DNA from 2 places in the Paenibacillus sp. KS-LC4 genome. Region 1 is predicted to be linked to the other one. Evidence: predicted binding sites of a transcription regulator. Region 1 holds the regulator's gene; the other holds the start of a gene.
What was found. Region 1 encodes LexA, which represses DNA repair genes until DNA is damaged. Its sites were predicted from a motif close to CGAACATATGTTCG; they were not measured.
Positions count from the first base shown of each region.

Region 2: ruvC (crossover junction endodeoxyribonuclease RuvC) is a predicted target of LexA. The motif match lies at 2,249-2,262, and genes of this name have one in related genera.

Region 1 is NZ_CP145905.1:3,409,654-3,414,077, forward strand. It holds gene V5J77_RS14305 (aldo/keto reductase) at 1-529, opposite strand, end outside; gene V5J77_RS14310 (DUF896 domain-containing protein) at 560-763, opposite strand; gene V5J77_RS14315 (LysM peptidoglycan-binding domain-containing protein) at 1,121-1,501, opposite strand; gene lexA (transcriptional repressor LexA) at 1,699-2,319, shown strand; gene V5J77_RS14325 (dipeptidyl aminopeptidase) at 3,209-3,574, opposite strand; gene V5J77_RS14330 (hypothetical protein) at 3,591-3,713, opposite strand; gene V5J77_RS14335 (accessory gene regulator B family protein) at 3,691-4,194, opposite strand; gene V5J77_RS14340 (hypothetical protein) at 4,187-4,424, opposite strand, start outside.
Region 2 is NZ_CP145905.1:1,905,987-1,910,410, reverse strand. It holds gene V5J77_RS08230 (DUF393 domain-containing protein) at 1-22, opposite strand, end outside; gene ruvB (Holliday junction branch migration DNA helicase RuvB) at 24-1,028, opposite strand; gene ruvA (Holliday junction branch migration protein RuvA) at 1,049-1,687, opposite strand; gene ruvC (crossover junction endodeoxyribonuclease RuvC) at 1,684-2,187, opposite strand; gene V5J77_RS08210 (BofC C-terminal domain-containing protein) at 2,366-3,076, opposite strand; gene V5J77_RS08205 (dipeptide/oligopeptide/nickel ABC transporter ATP-binding protein) at 3,192-4,025, opposite strand; gene V5J77_RS08200 (ABC transporter ATP-binding protein) at 4,022-4,424, opposite strand, start outside.

The sequences.
Region 1 (4,424 bases):
GAGGCTGCAAGGAAACAAAGCGAACATAACGATTAGCATCGCTCCAAGCCAAGGATTTCATAAGCTGCCACGCAAAAAAGTTGGAACAGCCAATGTAACGCACCTTGCCTGCTGTGACAAGATCATCGAGCGTCCGCAGCGTCTCTTCAATCGGAGTAGCATGGTCCCATACATGAACCTGATACAAGTCAATATAGTCGGTTTGCAGTCGCTTAAGGCTCGCTTCAACGCCGTCCATAATATGCTTGCGGGATAAGCCTACTCCATTAATATCAGGCGAAGTTGTCATTCTAACTTTCGTCGCAACGACCATCTCCGAGCGCCGCCCTTTAATCGCTTTCCCAACAATCTCTTCAGAGCGTCCACTTACATAAACGTTAGCCGTATCTAAAAAATTACCGCCTCGCTCCACAAAACGATTGATCATTTCAAGCGAATCCTGCTCATTCGTTGTATTTCCAAACGTCATTGTTCCTAAACAAAGTTCAGAAACAGCCAGTCCACTACGTCCAAGCAATTGGTATTTCATAAATAAAGCCCGCCTCTCCCATTAAAATGATTAATGCTGTGGCTTCTCGTCTTCCGCTTCATTCTCTTCATCTTCTACAAACTTAATCGTATCAAGCTGCTGACGAAAATTACTTTTAAACTGCTCCATATATTTACTGCGCAGCTCAGCCCGTTCCGTCAGTTCTTCGGGCGTCAAACCGACTGTTTTATTTTTACGGGATAATTCATTAATTCTTGCAATAAGCTCTTCCATTCGTTGCTCACCTCACTTGCTGTACTTTTCCCAAACTCTTTCTACTTTGACATTACTAATGCGCTGTTGTCAAGGTGAAAAGGCTGTCGCCGTCCTGTGGCGGCGCAGCACGTTTCAGTCCGAGAAATATAGAGAAAGGATGAAAAAGTCATATCATTTCCTATATTTCAAGAAAACGAGCCTACAATTAAATACAGAATAGATCGTACAACGATAATACTATCATTGTTCCGATCTATTCTGTATTTAGATAGCCTATTGGCACTTCCTGAGCCCCAAAGTTCAACTATAGGATAGCTATAAAGCAGAATCCTTGCAATACACTTCTAAATCACAGTAGTTTGCTGCTAAACGCCACTAGGATGAAGGGATAACTAGCTTCTGCCCCGGCCATATATCCGGCGACGACAGTTGGTTCCGCTCCCGTATTTGAAAGACGGACCAGCGTATATCGTCAGAACTGTCCGAAAATTTACGGGCAATCCCCCATAATGTATCGCCTTGTGCAACTACTACCGTCTGCTCTCCAGCAGCTGCTGGTGCAACATGATTCACTGAAGCCTCTGTACGCATTAGTAAAAAACCAGAAAACAATACAATAAACAGGGCTAGACACACTGCCAGCTTCAAAGCATAGCTGCTAATTGCACCCATGTTGATTTGCGACTTCATCTTTACCACTTTAACAGGCGCTTTCTCTTTAAAAATAGATGAATAGGATTCTGGATAAATGATCATTGCGCTCACTCCCAAACGTTTGTTCTGTTTTGATATTAACACGAACATTTGTTTGTGGTCAACAGGCAATGCGAACTTTTGTTTTTAAGAACTTATGTTTGTACGAACGACGGTTCCATGTTATAATTTGAGAAATAAATACTCATACAAAAATCATGTCGCACTCACCTTAGAGTGCATGAACTGGAGTGATCGTGTTGTCTAAAGCTTCCAATCGCCAGCAGTCGATTCTGGAATTTATAAAGAACGAAGTTCGCGAGAAGGGTTATCCGCCTTCCGTACGTGAAATTGGAGAAGCAGTTGGACTTGCTTCAAGTTCAACCGTACATGGTCATCTGGATCGTCTAGAGAAGAAAGGACTTATCCGCCGTGATCCAACTAAGCCTCGTGCTATCGAAATTTTAGATCAGGAAGATGTTGACGGAATTATCCGTCCTGCCGTTACTCACGTGCCGATCGTCGGTAAAGTTACTGCAGGCGTGCCGATTACCGCTACCGAGAATATTGAGGAATATTTTCCAATCTCTTCTCATTATGTAGGCGATGATGATGTATTCATTCTTAATGTCATTGGCGAGAGCATGATTGAAGCAGGCATACATAACGGCGACTACGTTATTGTGCGCCAGCAGCAAACCGCTACTAACGGTGATATTGTGGTCGCTATGACTGAGCATGATGAAGCAACAGTCAAAACCTTTTACCGCGAGAAGGATCATATCCGTCTTCAACCTGAGAATGTAACAATGGAACCTATTCGCCTGAAAAATGTTACGATTTTAGGAAAAGTCATTGGCTTGTTCCGGGATTTCCACTAATCGTTGATTTTCTTACTCTTCATACATGAAGAAAGCTGCATCCTTGCCCATTAATAAAGTGGGTTGAATGCAGCTTTTTATTTTGTCAGTTGATTGTCTTGTTCTCTAAACCCCTTTTTAGACTGTTTCGGAATGCCGATACTTCGGATAGCTTGAACAACTAGCTATGTCCCACTACAACTAGAACAGCCCTGAAATTATCTTTTGCTTGTGCCACCGTCACTTTGTATCCTTGTGATTATAGAAGCTGTAAAAATACTTCTCAAACTGTCGCCTCGTCAACTTAATTATTTTTTGCACACTATCTAACTTGCTCCTAGAATAAGAGGCAATACAAATTCTTATACCAGATTGATTTCCTTTTATTCCTTATATGTTTCACCACGACTCAATCACTTTTTTAATCATTATTTTCCTTATATAAATAATATAATCGGGTTTAATATCTATTATTTGAAAAAGTCGATAAAAAAACGAAACAAAGCGCTACTGATGTAGATATCAGTAGCGCTTTGTTTCGACCCTTCCAACTTTTCAAAGTCAGTTATTGGACGTAATCTATTGTTGTATCAATCATTCTCTTGTAAAATTATGATCGAATTCAGCGGGGATATGTACAATCATGCTGTTTTCATCAATATTGTGAAGTGCATTTTCCCCGCTGTCTGAAAAACGATCATTTCTGTTTTAATATCTCTGTCTCTATAATGATATTCGTTTCCCTCTGCTTTACATTTTCAATATAACACAGAAGAAATCATCGTTATGTCGATTTTTGTCGAATGTCATTCACATTTCCATACTAGTATGGAAATTTATTGACATTACAAAAAAAGCACTGTATAATACCTTTTTTTGTATAAAGGACTGTTTCACTAACCTATAGGCATCAGTCCTTTGTAATTAAATGCTCCACCAAATGAAGTTTACGACCAATTACATTTGCAGTTACACCACCATCAAAAAAAGCCGTGTTCCCAAACCTTTCGACCTTCACATAATTGATGTGGTCGATATTAACAAGAATATTGCTATCCAGTGATTTAAATCCAAGAGGGATAAATATTTGCTTGCAGGCATCAAGCGTTAATATAACTGTAAAAATTCCTTTTACTGTATAGAAACGCGGAACGACATAGTTTTTCTTTGGCTTGAAGACATCAATCAGCATGACTTCGGATAAAATGAAAGTATCAAATTGTTCCCCATCAATAACATCTCCGTATACCCGCTGACCTAAAATCTCTGTTGACATGTCCATAGATCTCACGCTACTTCAATTCCTTCGGTACCGACTGGATCCCAAGGAAAATCTTTCTCTTTTTTCCTTCTGCTGATTTTTCTGCTTGTTTAAATAGAATTTCCGAGAATTTACGAGCAAGTTTCTGTTTCATTCCCCTTTTCACCTCCTATCTGTTGAACAATAACGAAGATCATATGTATAAAAAAAGCAAGCACAATTACATCTGATTTAAGATATATGTTTGATATTAAAAGCAGTAAAGAGATACCCTTCTCCCTCCGAAAAACAATTAATAACATTCCGCTTATTATGGTTAATGTTATTACTGTTACATCGTTCAAAACAATATGTGGGATTATTGAAAGTAGCAATGTAGAAACGGCGAAACATATGGTTAATGATGAAAAATGAAAACCTCCTATATCACGCCTAAAAACGCAAAAAGCAAGCATACCTATTATGGTCTCGATGAAGGCCTCGGTCATCCATCCTATAACTAAAGTCAGCACTACTATCGCCGTTGGATTTAACCAATATCCTAATTGATAGGCCATTACATCGACAGATACATTGCCCTGCGGATCAGCCTTTTTTATAGAAAGCGCTATTCGTCTGGATAAATATTCAATCATCTTCCCGATCCCTTCTACTCGATAAATAGTATAGTACGATTAAGACTAGCAACACCATTGGATATATAAACATGATTACATCGAAATAAAGAGTTATGTACAATGCAACAGTAATAGTGACAGCAATTCCAATTGAAGTAATAATAATTAACCTATTCGTTCCACTGAAAAACTTCTCTCTTATGTCAAAATCATGCGGTGGAATTACAATGAACGCAAAACCAAAGTTA
Region 2 (4,424 bases), 1.5 Mb from region 1:
ACCGCTGCCTTGGACTAGCCATTCTAATTTCTCTCCGGATAAGGGATGCCTATATGGCGATAAGCCTGCTCGGTCGCCATCCGTCCGCGAGGCGTGCGCTGAAGGAAGCCGATCTGCATTAAATAAGGCTCATACACATCTTCTATCGTCTGGCTTTCCTCGCCAATGGTAGCCGCGATTGTATCGAGGCCTACCGGGCGCCCGGCAAATGTCGTCATCATGGCTTGCAGCATTTTATGGTCGATGCTGTCCAGACCCATCGGATCAACCTGCAACAGCTCCAGCGCTGAGCTTGCTATTTCATCTGTTATAATGCCATCGCCGCGAACTTGGGCAAAATCCCTGACCCGCTTAAGCAGGCGGTTGGCAATCCGCGGTGTGCCACGGGAGCGCAGCGCAATTTCCCGCGAGGCTTCGCCTACGATGGAAATATTAAAAATTTCCGCCGAGCGCGAAATAATATAAGCAAGCTCATCGACCGTATAAAATTCCAGCCGGCTAATGACGCCGAAGCGATCCCGCAGCGGAGCGGAAAGCAGTCCCGCCCTAGTCGTTGCGCCAATCAGCGTAAATGGCGGCAAATCAAGCCGTACGGATCTTGCGCTTGGACCTTTGCCAATCATAATATCGAGCGCGTAATCCTCCATTGCCGGGTAAAGCACTTCCTCCACTGTACGGTGCAGTCGATGAATTTCATCAATAAACAGCACGTCGCCCTCCTGCAAATTCGTCAGCAGGGCAGCAAGGTCTCCTGGACGCTCAATGGCTGGTCCCGATGTCGTGCGCAGGTTTACGCCAAGCTCATTGGCGATAATGTTCGACAGCGTTGTTTTCCCAAGTCCGGGCGGCCCGTAAAGCAATACATGATCGAGCGCTTCCTTGCGAAGCTTTGCCGCGTCTATGTATACCTTCAAATTTTCCTTCGCCTTCGATTGACCGATATATTCAGCCAAATAACGAGGACGCAGACTTAGCTCCACCGCCTGATCATCCATCATAAGGTTGGCGGAAATAATTCTTTCGTCCATCCGTGCTCAGCTCCTTTTCGTCAACCTTTAAACAGTTGCTGCAAAGCGCGCTTCATGAGGGAATCGACCGTTTCCTCTGGAACAACCGTCTGCTGCAAGCCATGCCATGCCCGATCAAGCTCCGCAGCTGTATAACCGAGCGCTGCGAGCGCCTCACGCGCTTCTTCCCATGCGGTTCCCGCTCCCTGGCCGCTGCCGCCTTGAAATAAATCGGGCTCCAGATAAGCGCCCGCCGCCGACAGCACCGCCGCATCGCTTGCGATGCCCGCAAGCTTGTCCTTCAAATCCAAAATCATCCGCTGCGCCGTCTTCTTGCCAATTCCGGGCAGCTTCGTAAGAAACGTAATATTCTCCTGCTGGATGGCAGCAATAACCGTTTCCGGCTTGCCTCCTGCGAGTATGCCCAGCGCTACGCGGGGACCAATGCCCGATACTTCCAGCAGCTTGCGAAACAGCGTCTGTTCCTCACGCGTTGCAAACCCATACAGCAAAATCGCATCCTCACGGACGGAATGATGAATATAAAGGGTGACGGCTTCTTCTTTCTTCGCTAACGCGTACGGATTCGGCGTAAACACCCGGTAACCGACATCTCGTACATCCAGCACCACATACTCCAGCTCAATATGGGACACTATTCCTCGTAAAAAATCAATCATGATCGTCCCGCCTCATTTAATTTTTGAACTAAAACCGCCGAATGGGCATGGCAAATAGCTACTGCCAACGCATCTGCTACATCATCAGGCTTCGGAATGGCCGATAAATTTAGGAACATCTTGACCATTTCCTGCACTTGGCGCTTCTCCGCCTTGCCATAGCCTACAACGGCCTGCTTAACTTGCAGCGGCGTATATTCCGCAACCGGAAGCCCGCGCTGCGCCGCCGCCAAAATAATAACCCCGCGCGCCTGCCCAACCGCAAACGCCGTTGATACGTTCCGATTAAAGAACAGCTTCTCCACTGCAACCGAATCGGGCTTGTACTTATCCATAAGAGCAACTGCCGAATCATAAATTTGAATGAGCCGCTCCTCGGGCGGCGTATGCGCCTCCGTCTGAATACAGCCATACTGAACGGGCTTAAGCTTATGACCCACTTTATCAACGAAACCAAAACCCGCTATCGCAATACCGGGGTCTATGCCAAGAACGCGCAAACCGCCAACTCCTTATTCCTGCCGTGTATTTCTCCTATTATACCAAAAGACAGAAAGGATGAGAACATGCGTTTGAGGAAACTGCTTAGGAGCAGTCGCTTTTCATTGCACCACCATTCATTATACAACAAGAAGAGGACGTCCTCTATAAGAACGTCCTTTGGGCTGCTATTTTCATTTAATAAGCGGATCGTTTAGTGGCTTTGCCATGTCCGAGCTCATAATCGCTAAAGGTAGACAGAACGCTATTAAATTCATCCATGTCATTAATTTTAATCCCATGCGACAGCTGTTCTACTTTATCGTGAGGCAAGCTGCTTTCCAAATACCGAATATCCAGTTGAAAAAAAGTTCGCAGCACCTTTTCCTGCTGGGGCTCCCCTTCAAACAGCGACAAATTCCCCTGTTTATCCACGCCCATATACGCTTCATTCTGGCAATGCTTCGAAAACTCATCCACCGTCTGCTCCACCAGCACCCGATTGTTCGTTTTATCGAAGGTGGCGTGCCAGCTGCTATTTGCCTCCAGCAGCCGGATGAGCTGGAGCGAGGTCATGCGCCCAAGCGGCCTGCTCTCCTGCCCGCATAAATAGTAGCGCCGCAGCATGACGCTTACTGGCTCCTGCTGCTCTCGCAGCTCGCGCAGCAAGTCGGCAGAGGGGCGGGTGACGGCTCCTGAACGAAAAGCTGCACCTACGACATTAGCGGCAGACGCTGAATCGGCAAAATGGGTGACGGCGCTAGTCAAGCGGACGGCCGCAGCCGCTTTCCCAGGCTGCCAGACAGCGCCCGCTAGCGTTAAGGCGAGCAAGGCAATACTGCCTAGCGTCCATAGCGGACGGCGGCGAAGCTTTCTTTTTAGCTGCTTCCATAAGCTCATTAGCATCATGATTGAACCCCTTTGTGCTCTTTTATTGCATAGGGTTCCACTGAGCTTCCAATATTATGCGCGTAAGAGAATCGCAGCGGGCGATCTAGCTTTTATTCGTTCTAATGATAACCTTCTACTCAGCGTTTTCCGCGTATGCAGCAGCTCCCACATTTACAGCTTCAGCATGCGTCGCAAATAAAGCTTGGGTATACGGATGCTTGAGCGCCCCTTCCTCCCACTGGCTAAACGTTTCTACGATTTCGCCCTGATACATGACGGCAACTCGGTCGCACAGCCGACGGGCAAGCTCCAGATCATGCGTAATGAATAAGTAGGATAGCTCTTGCCCTCGCTGAATTTGCTGGAGCATCGCCACAATAGATGCCTGTGATAAAGGATCGAGACTGGCTAACGACTCGTCGAAAATGATCAAAGCCGGCCGCACAGCCAGCGCTCTTGCGATGCATACACGCTGCTTCTGCCCGCCGCTTAGCTGATGCGGCAGCTTCTCCAAGAAGCTTTCGTCCAAGCCAACGGCTCGTATAAGCTGCACGCTGGCCTCCCGAATTTCCAGCGGACGCAGCGCGTCAAAATTTCGCATCGGCTCCGCAAGCACTTCCTTCACGAGCATTCGGGGATGCAGTGAGGTTGCGGAATCTTGCAACACAAGCTGTACCCTTTTGTATAGGTGCAGCTCCTTCATATGAGGTTCATGAATGGACTGACCGCCAAGCAAAATCTGTCCAGAGCTCAGCGTTTCAAGCTTCATAATGAGTCTGGCCAATGTGCTTTTTCCGCTGCCGCTTTCTCCAACAAGCCCAAGCGTTTCACCAAGGTGCAGCGCAAGATTTACCTGCTTCACAGCTTGAACGGACGCCTTGCCGTCCCTCGCCTTGAGCCCGCCTCGCCTTCTCAGCAGCCGCAGCGGGTAGAACTTGGCCACTTGACGCAATTCCAGCACAATCATAGGGCGCTTCCCCCCGCTTGGGCTGAGGTTATCCCTCCGGACTGCATCGTAATGACGCGATCCGCAAATTTGTGGACGCTTTGCTCGTCATGCGAAATGAGCAGCACCGTCAGGCCAAAATCCGCTTGCAGCTGCTTTAGCAAAGCTAATACCCGGTCGCGATTGAGCGCATCCAGCGCCGTCGTCGGCTCATCGGCAATCAACAGCTTCGGCTCCGTGCTCAGCATCATCGCAAGCAGCACCCTTTGGCGCATGCCTCCGCTTAGCTCAAAAGGGTATGCGTCCAATATCAGCTTCGGCTCCGCAAAGCCCATACGCTCCAGCAGCATATATAAATACGATTCCATTTCTTTACGCGAGTGCCTCGCCTTCAGCCTCAGCGTCTCGACCATCTGCCTC